Regions from separate parts of the Pseudomonas reactans genome, predicted to be linked through region 2. Evidence: riboswitches for the same ligand, from Rfam matches in the RefSeq annotation. Region 2 holds a riboswitch; each other region holds the start of a gene.

Region 1 (3,270 bases), on a different contig from region 2:
GCCGACGACGACCGGGTGTACCGAGGCGTGCAGATTCCCAAGGCGTTCTGGAAAGTGGTCGCCTACCTCAGCGACAACGGCAAGCCTAGCGCGAGTGCCTACATGATTGACCAGAGCCGCGAACTGGGCCAACTCGACCTGGTGTTCGGCCAGCTCAGGACCTACCAGCGCAGCGTGATCCAGATCGAGCGCCTGACCGGTCTGCGCTTCGGCAACCTGGCCGACTACGACGGCTTCAGCAACGAAGAGCGCGCCACCGGCACGCGGATTGAAGCGCTGATACAGGGGCCTGAAGACATTCGTCTCTGACCGACGCTTCACATGTTGAACTGCGTCACACGCCAACCACGATGCGAAGCGAGCCGCTCTTGATCTGGCTTTTGATCTCAGGCGCCCCGTCAAACACGCTGGCCGAACGCAGGCTTGAATCCGTGGGTAACCCGGCAGGACGCCGGGTTAGCCGCGCTGGGCCAAGGATGGCCCATCGCGGCGGCCCACGGATTCAAGCCTGCGATCGGGCACACCGAGCCTAGGCGAGGTGCCGAGTGTTGGGGCGAAGCGTTTTTGGTTACTTTTTGCGCTCTTCAAAAAGTGACCCGCTGTAAGAGCGGAACCCATAGCCGCCATTACCTAAATAACGGATATGTACCCGGTCTGATCCAACATCCAGGCCAGCTGTCAGGCCGCCTTCGCAGGCAAGCCAGCTCCCACATTCTGAATCGCAGGAGTAACAGTAAGATTGCGGCCGACCGTCAAGCCGCCAGCGCCGTACCCAGCGAGGTGTGGATACTTGCGCCCTTTGGCCGCCCCCTCACTGCGCACTGATGTAATGAAACTGCGCCTGCGACTTCTCGACCGCCGCACGCACCAGGTCTTTCTGTGCGTCGGTGCCCGAGTAGTAAATCTGCAGGCCCTTCAAATCCTGCCCTTCGACGGCTTTGCCGATCACGGCAACATCAACCGGCGTGCCGGCCCCCATGATCAAAAAGAACACGTCGCCCAAGCGCTTGGTATTCAGCAATTCGCCCCTGAGGCTGGCAGCGTTTTGGTCGCCGGCCAGGGAAATCGCCAGGGTGTCGCCGAACATACCGCTTTTAGGGATGCTCATCGTGTGCAAGCGCAGTTTGTCTGAGTCGGCGGGCATCGACTTGACATAGGCGGTGGAGGCCTCGTCGAGAATCTGCTGTTCAGATTTACCCTGAGTGGCACAACCGGCCAGGGTGGCGATAAGGACGAGCGCGACAAATGATTTCACGGTGTATTCCTTGTGATAAAGCGATCCATGGGCTGAGCATCATAGGAGCCTGACCGCCAGAGAGCTACCGTTGACTTCACGCCCTCCCGTTCAACCGCGTGATCGACTACCATACCGCGCCGGTTCCCAAACGGGACTAATAGGGAATCCGAAGCGCGGCACACCCGCGCCAATCGGAACTGCCCCCGCAACTGTAGGTGCTGAGCCTGCTCCTTGATGCCACTGGACCTTGTCCGGGAAGGCCGGAGCCGGGCGACGACGCATCAGTCAGGAGACCTGCCGGCTCGAGCTCAACTACTAACCGGCGGGGTGTCCGGGAAGGACATTCTTGCCTGTCGCTACCACAGCGCTCGAGGGTGTATTTCCGAATGGCACGCACGCTTCACTCGGAGATAGCCCCATGCTGCCACGCGTTACCGCCCTGCTTACCGGTCTGGGCTTCTGTGCCCTGGCCCAAGCCGCACCCACCCACTACCCGCTGACCGTGGAAAACTGCGGCAGCACCCTAACCTTCCAGCAAGCCCCGGCCCGCAGCGTGACCATCGGCCAGGCCGCCACCGAGATGCTCTACGCCCTGGGCGTGGGCAATAAAGTGGTCGGCACCTCGCTGTGGTTCAACAGCGTACTGCCACAGTACAAAGCGCAGAACGACACCATCGAGCGCCTGGCCAACAATGAGCCAAGTTTTGAGGCCGTGATCGCCAAGCGCCCGCAACTGGTGGCCGCCGAGCTGGAATGGGTGGTCGGGCCGCAAGGCGTGGTCGGCACCCGCGAGCAATTCCATGAACTGAAGATTCCCACCTACCTGCTGCCCTCCGACTGCGAAGGCAAGGACAACCTGGTCGGCGCCGACGGCACGCGGCTGGAGCCGTTTCGCATCGAGACGATCTATAAAAGCATCAGCCAACTCGCCGAGATCTTCGACGTGCAGGCACGCGGCCAACAACTGAACGAAGAACTCAAGGCGCGCCTGGCCAAATCCGTCGCCACCGTGCAGAGCAAGGGCCTCAAGCAAGCCAGCGCCTTGGTGTGGTTCTCCAGTTCCGAGATGGCCAGTGACCCTTATGTGGCCGGCCACAAGGGCATTCCGGAGTTCATGCTGGAAACCCTCGGTTTGCATAATGTCGTGCAGTCCGACGAAGAGTGGCCCGCCGTCGGCTGGGAAACCCTCGCCAAGGCCAACCCGACCGTGCTGGTGATCGCGCGCATGGACCGCCGCCGCTACCCTGCCGACGATCATGAAAAGAAACTGGCCTTCCTGCGCAGCGACCCGGTCACCCGCAACATGGACGCGGTGAAAAACAACCGCATCATCATCCTCGACGCCCTGGCGCTGCAGGCCAGCATCCGCACGTTCGACGGCCTTGAACAACTGGCCACGGCCATCGACGGCTACGATCTAACCAAATGATACGCACCCTACTCGCCCTGGCCCTGCTATTAGCCGCCGTACTCGCGGGCGTGGCCATCGGCGAAACCGCCATCTCGCCGCAGGTGGTACTCCAAGTCCTCGCCAACAAACTGTGGGCGGCTGGCTACGTGCTCGACCCTATCGACGAAGGCGTGGTGTGGAACTACCGCCTCACCCGCGCCCTGGTCGCCGCTGCGTGCGGCGCCGGGCTGGCGACGTGCGGCGTGATCCTGCAATCGCTGTTGCGCAACCCGCTGGCCGATCCGTACCTGCTGGGCATCAGCGCCGGCGCCTCGACCGGCGCGGTGCTGGTGGCGTTGATCGGTGTGGGCGGCGGTTTGATCTCGTTGTCGGCGGGCGCGTTTGTCGGCGCCATGGCCGCGTTTGCGCTGGTGATCCTGCTCGCCCGCGCCAGCGGTTCGGTTAGTGGCACCGGCCAGATCATCCTGGCGGGCATTGCCGGCTCGCAATTGTTCAATGCGCTCACCGCGTTCCTGATCACCAAATCCGCCAGTTCCGAACAGGCGCGCGGCATCATGTTCTGGCTACTCGGTAACCTCAGTGGCGTGCGCTGGCCTTCGGTGTGGCTGGCGGTGCCGGTGGC
Region 2 (3,270 bases):
ACCGTTGCGGGGGCAGCACCGGACTGGTCATATCGCTATGACGCACCGGTTTCCCGTTTCACCCTGTGAAGGGCACCCGAAACAAGACGTGTAGGAAAACATGGACGAGTAATGCGCGTCAAATACATGAGGTCAATGAGTCAAGTATTGTATGCCTCGTCCTTCCAGGAGGTCAGACAGTTTTACTCCTGAATGGGTAATTAACCCGCTTGGAACTGTTTTTAATCATATAGTCGAGGTTGGTGACGTCATAGCGTTCATCATCCTTGCCTGCGAACCCGAGGAAGCCGACACCAATATCCAATTGCTTAAGAAGTTCTGGACGTGCGAGTAACTCTCGGGCAACTTTTTTTGCCAGTTCGGGAATGTCACTGTCTTCGGCTTTTCTCAGTTCGTTGTAGTTGACATAACCATTACCTGTGGTGTCGTAAGTGGTATGAAAATCCTTGGCTAACTGTATCAGCTTGCGGTCACTCACCTGTGAAATCTCTCCCGCTTCTACGGCAACTGAGTCCAAATTAATTTGTCCGTCTTCGATGCCACCAGGGGGCTGGAGGTCGAGGTGTTTATAAAGATCAGGGCGTGCCAGAAACTCCTTCATCGTCTCTATTTGTTCTTGGGTAGCAGGTTCGCCGTTCTCTTGTGTGCCTTTTGCCATTCGATCGGCAGTATGGAGCGTGAAAAATTCGTTTCCCCAGGGATCAAGTGCAGGGGCCAATTCCAGTATTTTTTTCGTCAACGCTTGATCACTCAACGACTCAAGAGGGCGCGAGGTTGAAGTCAGGGAGGTTTCATTCAGTTGTGCGGGCTGCGGGGTGGCGTCGGTGCGCGTAGAGGCGATAGTAGACATGAGTTGATCTCAGTTGTGGTGTCTTAAATAGTCGTACGTCTAGGAGAAATCACGTTCATGGCTTCTTAACTAGACAGAATGTTTGTGTTGCCCTCCCTAGGTGGCGCAAGTCGTTTAATTGTTCCATGAACAGGGTTGATAAGTTTTTGCAAAGTAATACGTCATGTATTCGCGTCAATATGATCAGGCCTGCAATGTCGGCAGGCAGTGCGCTTGTTGATTCTTCCATAAAGCCCACTGACATTGACCATCCTGTCTGCACTGCGTAGCCTTGCACCCTCGAGGTTCTTCAGCCCCAGGCCGAAGCTAAGAAGGGAACGCGGTCCAAGCCGCGGCTGCCCCCGCAACTGTAAAGGGTTCAGCTGACTGCCACGCCACTGCCGAAAGGCGGGAAGGCGCAGCCAGCGCCGGTCGCAAGACCCGCAAGCCCCAAGCCAGGAGACCTGCCTCGCAACCGATTTTCTACTTCAACCGGGCGGGGTGATCCGGTGACGAAATCCGCTGCTGCGCACCGTCGCAGGGCCTATCGTCCCGTATGCCCGCCCCCAAGGGCATCCGATGAAAACACTGGCCAAACTCCCCGTCACCATCGTCACCGGCTTCCTCGGCTCGGGCAAAACCACCTTGCTGCGCCACATGCTCGACAACGCTCAGGGCCGTCGCATTGCCGTGATCGTCAACGAATTCGGCGAGCTGGGTATCGACGGTGAAATCCTCAAGCAGTGCTCCATCGGCTGCACCGAAGAAGAAGCCAACGGCCGCGTCTACGAGCTGGCCAACGGCTGCCTGTGCTGCACCGTGCAGGAAGAGTTCTTCCCGGTGATGCGCGAATTGGTGGCCCGCCGCGGCGACCTCGACCACATTCTCATCGAAACCTCCGGCCTGGCCCTGCCAAAACCGCTGGTCCAAGCCTTCCAATGGCCGGAAATCCGCAGCGCCTGCACCGTTGACGCCGTGATTACCGTCGTCGACAGCCCGGCTGTGGCCGCCGGCACCTTCGCCGCCTTCCCGGACCAAGTGGATGCGCAGCGCAAGCTCGACCCGAACCTGGACCACGAATCACCCCTGCACGAGCTGTTCGCCGACCAACTGGCTAGCGCTGACCTGGTAATCCTCAACAAGACCGACCTGATCAGCCCTGAAGACCTGGCCCGCGTGCGCCTGGAAGTCGCGGAAGAACTGCCACCCGCCGTCAAGATCATCGAAGCCAGCAGCGGTCGCCTGCCACTGGACGTGCTGATAGGTCTGGGTGCCGGCTCCGAAGAACACATCGACGGTCGCCACAGCCATCACGATCATCATCACGAAGGTGAAGACGATCACGACCACGACGCCTTCGACTCCATTTCCATCGACCTGCCGCAAGCCGACGAAGCACTGCTGCTCGACGCCTTGACCCAACTGGTGGTGCAACACGGCATCCTGCGCGTCAAAGGCTTCGCCGCGATCCCGAACAAACCGATGCGCCTGTTGATCCAGGGCGTGGGCACGCGTTTCGACAAGCACTTCGACCGTGCCTGGGGCGCTGACGAAGCGCGCATCACGCGCCTGGTGCTGATCGGTCAGGACCTCGACGCGGCCGGCCTTGAAGCGCAACTGCGCGCCGCCCTTAGCGTTTAACCCATGCACCTGCTCAGGACCCAGCCCGGTGGTTTCGTCTCGGACGACAATATTGCCGACCTTGGCCAAACCCCCGCTGACCTGGTGATCCTGTGCAGCGGCGATTCCAGCCTGGCGCTGCTGGCCGAAGCGGCGCAACAGTTGCCGGACGACTATCCCAGCTTTCGCCTGGCTAACCCGATGCAGGTGCAGAACCACGCCTCGGTCGACCTGTACGTCGATGAAGTGCTGCGCCACGCCAAGGTCATCCTGATCTCGCTGCATGGCGGTATCGGTTATTGGCGTTACGGCATCGAGCGTCTGGTGGAGTTGGCCGAAAGGGGCGTGCAGCTGATCCTGGTGCCGGGGGATGATCGCCCGGACCCGGAACTCAGTGGCCTGAGCACCGTCGACGTCAAAGCGCGTGATCGCCTCTGGCATTTCCTGCGCCAGGGTGGTCTGGGCAATGCGCTGGATTTCTATCGCTGCCTGGCCAGCACCTACCTGGACCGTGACTACGCCTGGGCCGAGCCGCAGACCCTGCCACGCACGGCGATTTATCACCCGCGCCATGCCAATGCTCGCCTGAATGATTGGCAGATGGATTGGAATGCCGAGTGGCCGGTGGCGGCGGTGCTGTTCTACCGCTCCCATTTGCAGGCGGCCAATACCGGTTTTATCGATGTGTTCTGCCAGCGCTTGCAAGCGGCGGGCCTCAACCCGTTGCCGATGGCGGTGGCCAGTTTAAAAGAGCCCGGCTGCCTGGCGGTGGTCGAGGACTTGCTGGACGAGGTGGGCGCGGCGGTGATCCTCAACACCAC
Region 3 (3,270 bases), on a different contig from region 2:
GCGGCATGATGAGCGCGGATGGCGTCAAGCATCGGGGTATTTTCCGACAGCGCCTGGTGGTGCAGTTCCGGGTAACCACCGGGCAGGTAGAGGCTGTCGGCGTCCGGTAATTGGCGATCGTGGATCGGCGAGAAAAACTTCAGCTCAGCGCCCATTGCCCGCAACAGGTCAAGGCTGGCGCCGTAGGTGAACGCGAAGGCTTCGTCACGGGCCACGGCGATGCGCACGCCGTTGAGCAGTGGCTTGGCTTCGATCACTTCCGGTGCAGCAAAGGTCACTGGCGGCGGCAAGGCGACTTCACAACTGCTGCCCAGCGCTTGAGCGGCGGCATCCAGGCGTACATCGAGGTCATTCAGTTCGCTCGCCTGCACCAAACCCAGGTGACGGCTAGGCAGCTCGATACCGGTCTCGCGAGACAACGCGCCGTACCAGCGCAGGCCTTCGGTGAGGCTGCCCTCAAGCAATTGCGCATGGCGCAGGGTGCCGACGCGGTTGGCCAGCACGCCGGCGAACGGCAAGTCTGGCTGATAACGCGCCAGACCCAGGGCCAACGCGCCGAAGGTCTGGGCCATGGCGGTGCCGTCAATCACGCCCAAGACGGGCACGCCGAAGTGTCGCGCCAGGTCGGCGCTGGATGGCGTGCCGTCGAACAGGCCCATCACGCCTTCGATCAGGATCAGGTCCGCCTCCCCCGCCGCTTCCCACAGCAACCGGCGACTTTCCTGCTCACCCACCATCCACATGTCCAATTGATACACCGGCGCACCGCTGGCGCGCTCGTGGATCATCGGGTCGAGGAAATCCGGGCCGCATTTGAACACGCGCACCTTGCGCCCCAGGTTGCGATGTAAACGGGCCAGTGCGGCGGTGACGGTGGTTTTGCCCTGGCCGGACGCCGGTGCGGCGATCAAGACGGCCGGGCAATGACGGGGCTGATTCAAAGTTCGACGCCCTTCTGTGCCTTGATACCGGCCTGGAACGCGTGCTTGAGCATGCCCATTTCGGTGACGGTATCGCCCATTTCGATCAGTTCAGGCTTGGCGCCACGGCCGGTGACCACCACGTGTTGCATCGGCGGGCGGGCTTGCAGGTCGCTGAGCACTTGGTCCAGGTCGAGGTAGCCGTGCTTGAGGGCGATGTTCAGCTCATCCAGTACGACCAGGCCGATGGACGGGTCCTGCAGCAGCTCACGGGAAACCGCCCAGGCGGCTTCGGCGGCGGCGATGTCGCGCTGGCGGTCCTGGGTTTCCCAGGTGAAGCCTTCGCCCATGACATGAAAGCGCACTTGCTCGGGGAAACGGCGGAAGAACAACTCTTCACCGGTACTGTTACGCCCCTTGATGAACTGCACCACACCGCACTGCATGCCGTGACCCATGGCCCGGGCCAACATGCCAAACGCAGAGCTGCTCTTGCCTTTGCCGTTGCCGGTCAGCACCAGCAGCAGGCCGCACTCGTTCGGGGAATTGGCGATGCGTTCATCGATCACGGCTTTTTTGCGCAGCATGCGCGCCAGGTGGCGTTCGTCGCGGTCGGGGGAATCGGTCATGGCAGCTCTCCGTTGGGGCTGGACAAAAACGGCGGGCAGGAAAAAGAAAAAAACAGACAGCCAAGCATCGCCCACCGTGATGCTGTTGGATGTTGCAGGCCGGTCTCCGGGCTCATGAGTGGCGCGCGCTTTATAGACGCGCAGACCGACGCTGCGCCTTCCCATATCGCGAGCGATACAGTGGCAAAAGGCAGCGTCTTGACTCATTTACCGTTGCGGGGGCAGCGCCGGAATCGCGGCGGCACTGTGTACAAGTGCGCTCACTCACCGGCTTCCCTGTTTCACTCCGTCGACCCATGGGTCACAGAGCACCTGGAACAAGCGGCGAAGGGTAGTAGGTTGGGGGGCGAGCTGCAAGCTTCAAGCAGATAGCTGCAGGCAGGCATCACCCCCCTTGCAGCTTGAAGCTTGAAACTTGCCGCTGCTTCTTACGGATTCCGCGCCAGATTCCCCGGCAATACGCGCTTGGCGCTCAGGTAGGCATTCTGCCAATACGCCTTGGACAAGGTGTCCAACTTCACTGTACCGCCGGTTTGCGGTGCATGCACAAAGCGGCCTTCGCCGACGTAGATCCCCGCGTGGCTGACCTGTGAACCGCCGCCCGTGGCGAAGAACAGCAAGTCGCCGGTCTGCAGGTTCTGCTCGCTGACATCCTGCGCGCGCATCACGATCAGCTCACGGGTGGTACGCGGCAGGGAAATGCCAGCAGCGTCGCGGAAGACAAAACCGATCAGGCCACTGCAATCAAACCCGGAGTCCGGTGTGTTGCCGCCCCAACGATAAGGCGTGCCGACCAGGCCCAGCGCGCGGAAGAGTACATCTTCAGCCGCAGGCGAGAAATTCTGGGTGGAATAGTTGAACACCGGCTTGGGCTTAACCACTACAGGCGCGGGCGGTGGACGACTTGCGCAGGCGCTGAGCAGCGCGACGCAAAGAAGAAGGATCAGGCGGGCCGAGGTCGACATGGGCAGAACAATCCTGGTCTGGATGCGGCTTTCGCTGCCGAACGCTGAAAACCAGAACGCGCAAGCAAAGCTCGCGCGAACGGATTACAACAATGTCCAGGGATTCTAGCGCTTACACGTCAAACTTCAAGTATCACTTTAAGTTTACTTGCTAGCGGTAACCGTCGTCGGGGCCATGGCGAGTGCGCGCTTGGCTTCGATGAAGGTTTTGCTCCAGTAACTGTCACCCAGGTTATCGACCCGAACACCGCCACTGCGACGACTGCTGGAGTGGATAAACTGGTTATCGCCCAGGTAGATACCGGCATGGCTTACACGGCCGCGGCCCGCTGTACTGAAGAAAAGCAGATCACCGGGCTTGAGGTTGTTGCGCGCGACCAACGGTGCATCCACGTTGATCATTTCGCGGGTGGAGCGAGGCAGGTTCATACCCGCTTCTTCGCGAAACAGGTAGCCGATGAAGCCGCTGCAGTCGAAACCGGCTTCAGAGGTGCCGCCGAAACGGTAACGGGTACCGATCAGGGACATGCCGCGTTCGAGAATGCTGTCGGCCAGAACAGGAAGCTGGTAAGGCTTGCTACCGGAGAAATTGGCCAGTTCTTTTTCCGTTGCCAGCTCTTCTTCATAAACAGAAGCAGACTGTGCAGCAACGAATTTTGCCTGATTTTGAACCTGTGGTTTTTGCTGTTCTGCCACCTGTTGAGGGTGGGAGGCGCAACCAAACAACAGGGTAACGAGTGCGAGAGGCACGAGGGG

The links. Region 2 has a riboswitch for cobalamin ahead of cobW (cobalamin biosynthesis protein CobW). Riboswitches for the same ligand answer to the same signal wherever they lie in the genome.
Region 1: linked by a shared signal. The riboswitch ahead of HX793_RS11540 (ABC transporter substrate-binding protein) and the one ahead of cobW (cobalamin biosynthesis protein CobW) in region 2 are both predicted to bind cobalamin.
Region 3: linked by a shared signal. The riboswitch ahead of cobO (cob(I)yrinic acid a,c-diamide adenosyltransferase) and the one ahead of cobW (cobalamin biosynthesis protein CobW) in region 2 are both predicted to bind cobalamin.

What each region holds. Positions count from the first base shown of each region.
Region 1 covers NZ_JACAQP010000008.1:79,536-82,805, reverse strand. Annotated here, with positions in the region: gene HX793_RS11550 (DNA/RNA non-specific endonuclease) at 1-309, shown strand, start outside; gene HX793_RS11545 (hypothetical protein) at 812-1,255, opposite strand; cobalamin riboswitch at 1,359-1,553, shown strand; gene HX793_RS11540 (ABC transporter substrate-binding protein) at 1,656-2,666, shown strand; gene HX793_RS11535 (FecCD family ABC transporter permease) at 2,663-3,270, shown strand, end outside.
Region 2 covers NZ_JACAQP010000041.1:3,175-6,444, forward strand. Annotated here, with positions in the region: cobalamin riboswitch at 1-95, opposite strand, end outside; gene HX793_RS27785 (hypothetical protein) at 173-850, opposite strand; cobalamin riboswitch at 1,116-1,315, shown strand; gene cobW (cobalamin biosynthesis protein CobW) at 1,409-2,470, shown strand; gene cobN (cobaltochelatase subunit CobN) at 2,474-3,270, shown strand, end outside.
Region 3 covers NZ_JACAQP010000015.1:60,585-63,854, forward strand. Annotated here, with positions in the region: gene HX793_RS18180 (cobyrinic acid a,c-diamide synthase CobB) at 1-941, opposite strand, end outside; gene cobO (cob(I)yrinic acid a,c-diamide adenosyltransferase) at 938-1,549, opposite strand; cobalamin riboswitch at 1,630-1,880, opposite strand; gene HX793_RS18190 (C40 family peptidase) at 1,978-2,514, opposite strand; gene HX793_RS18195 (C40 family peptidase) at 2,659-3,270, opposite strand, start outside.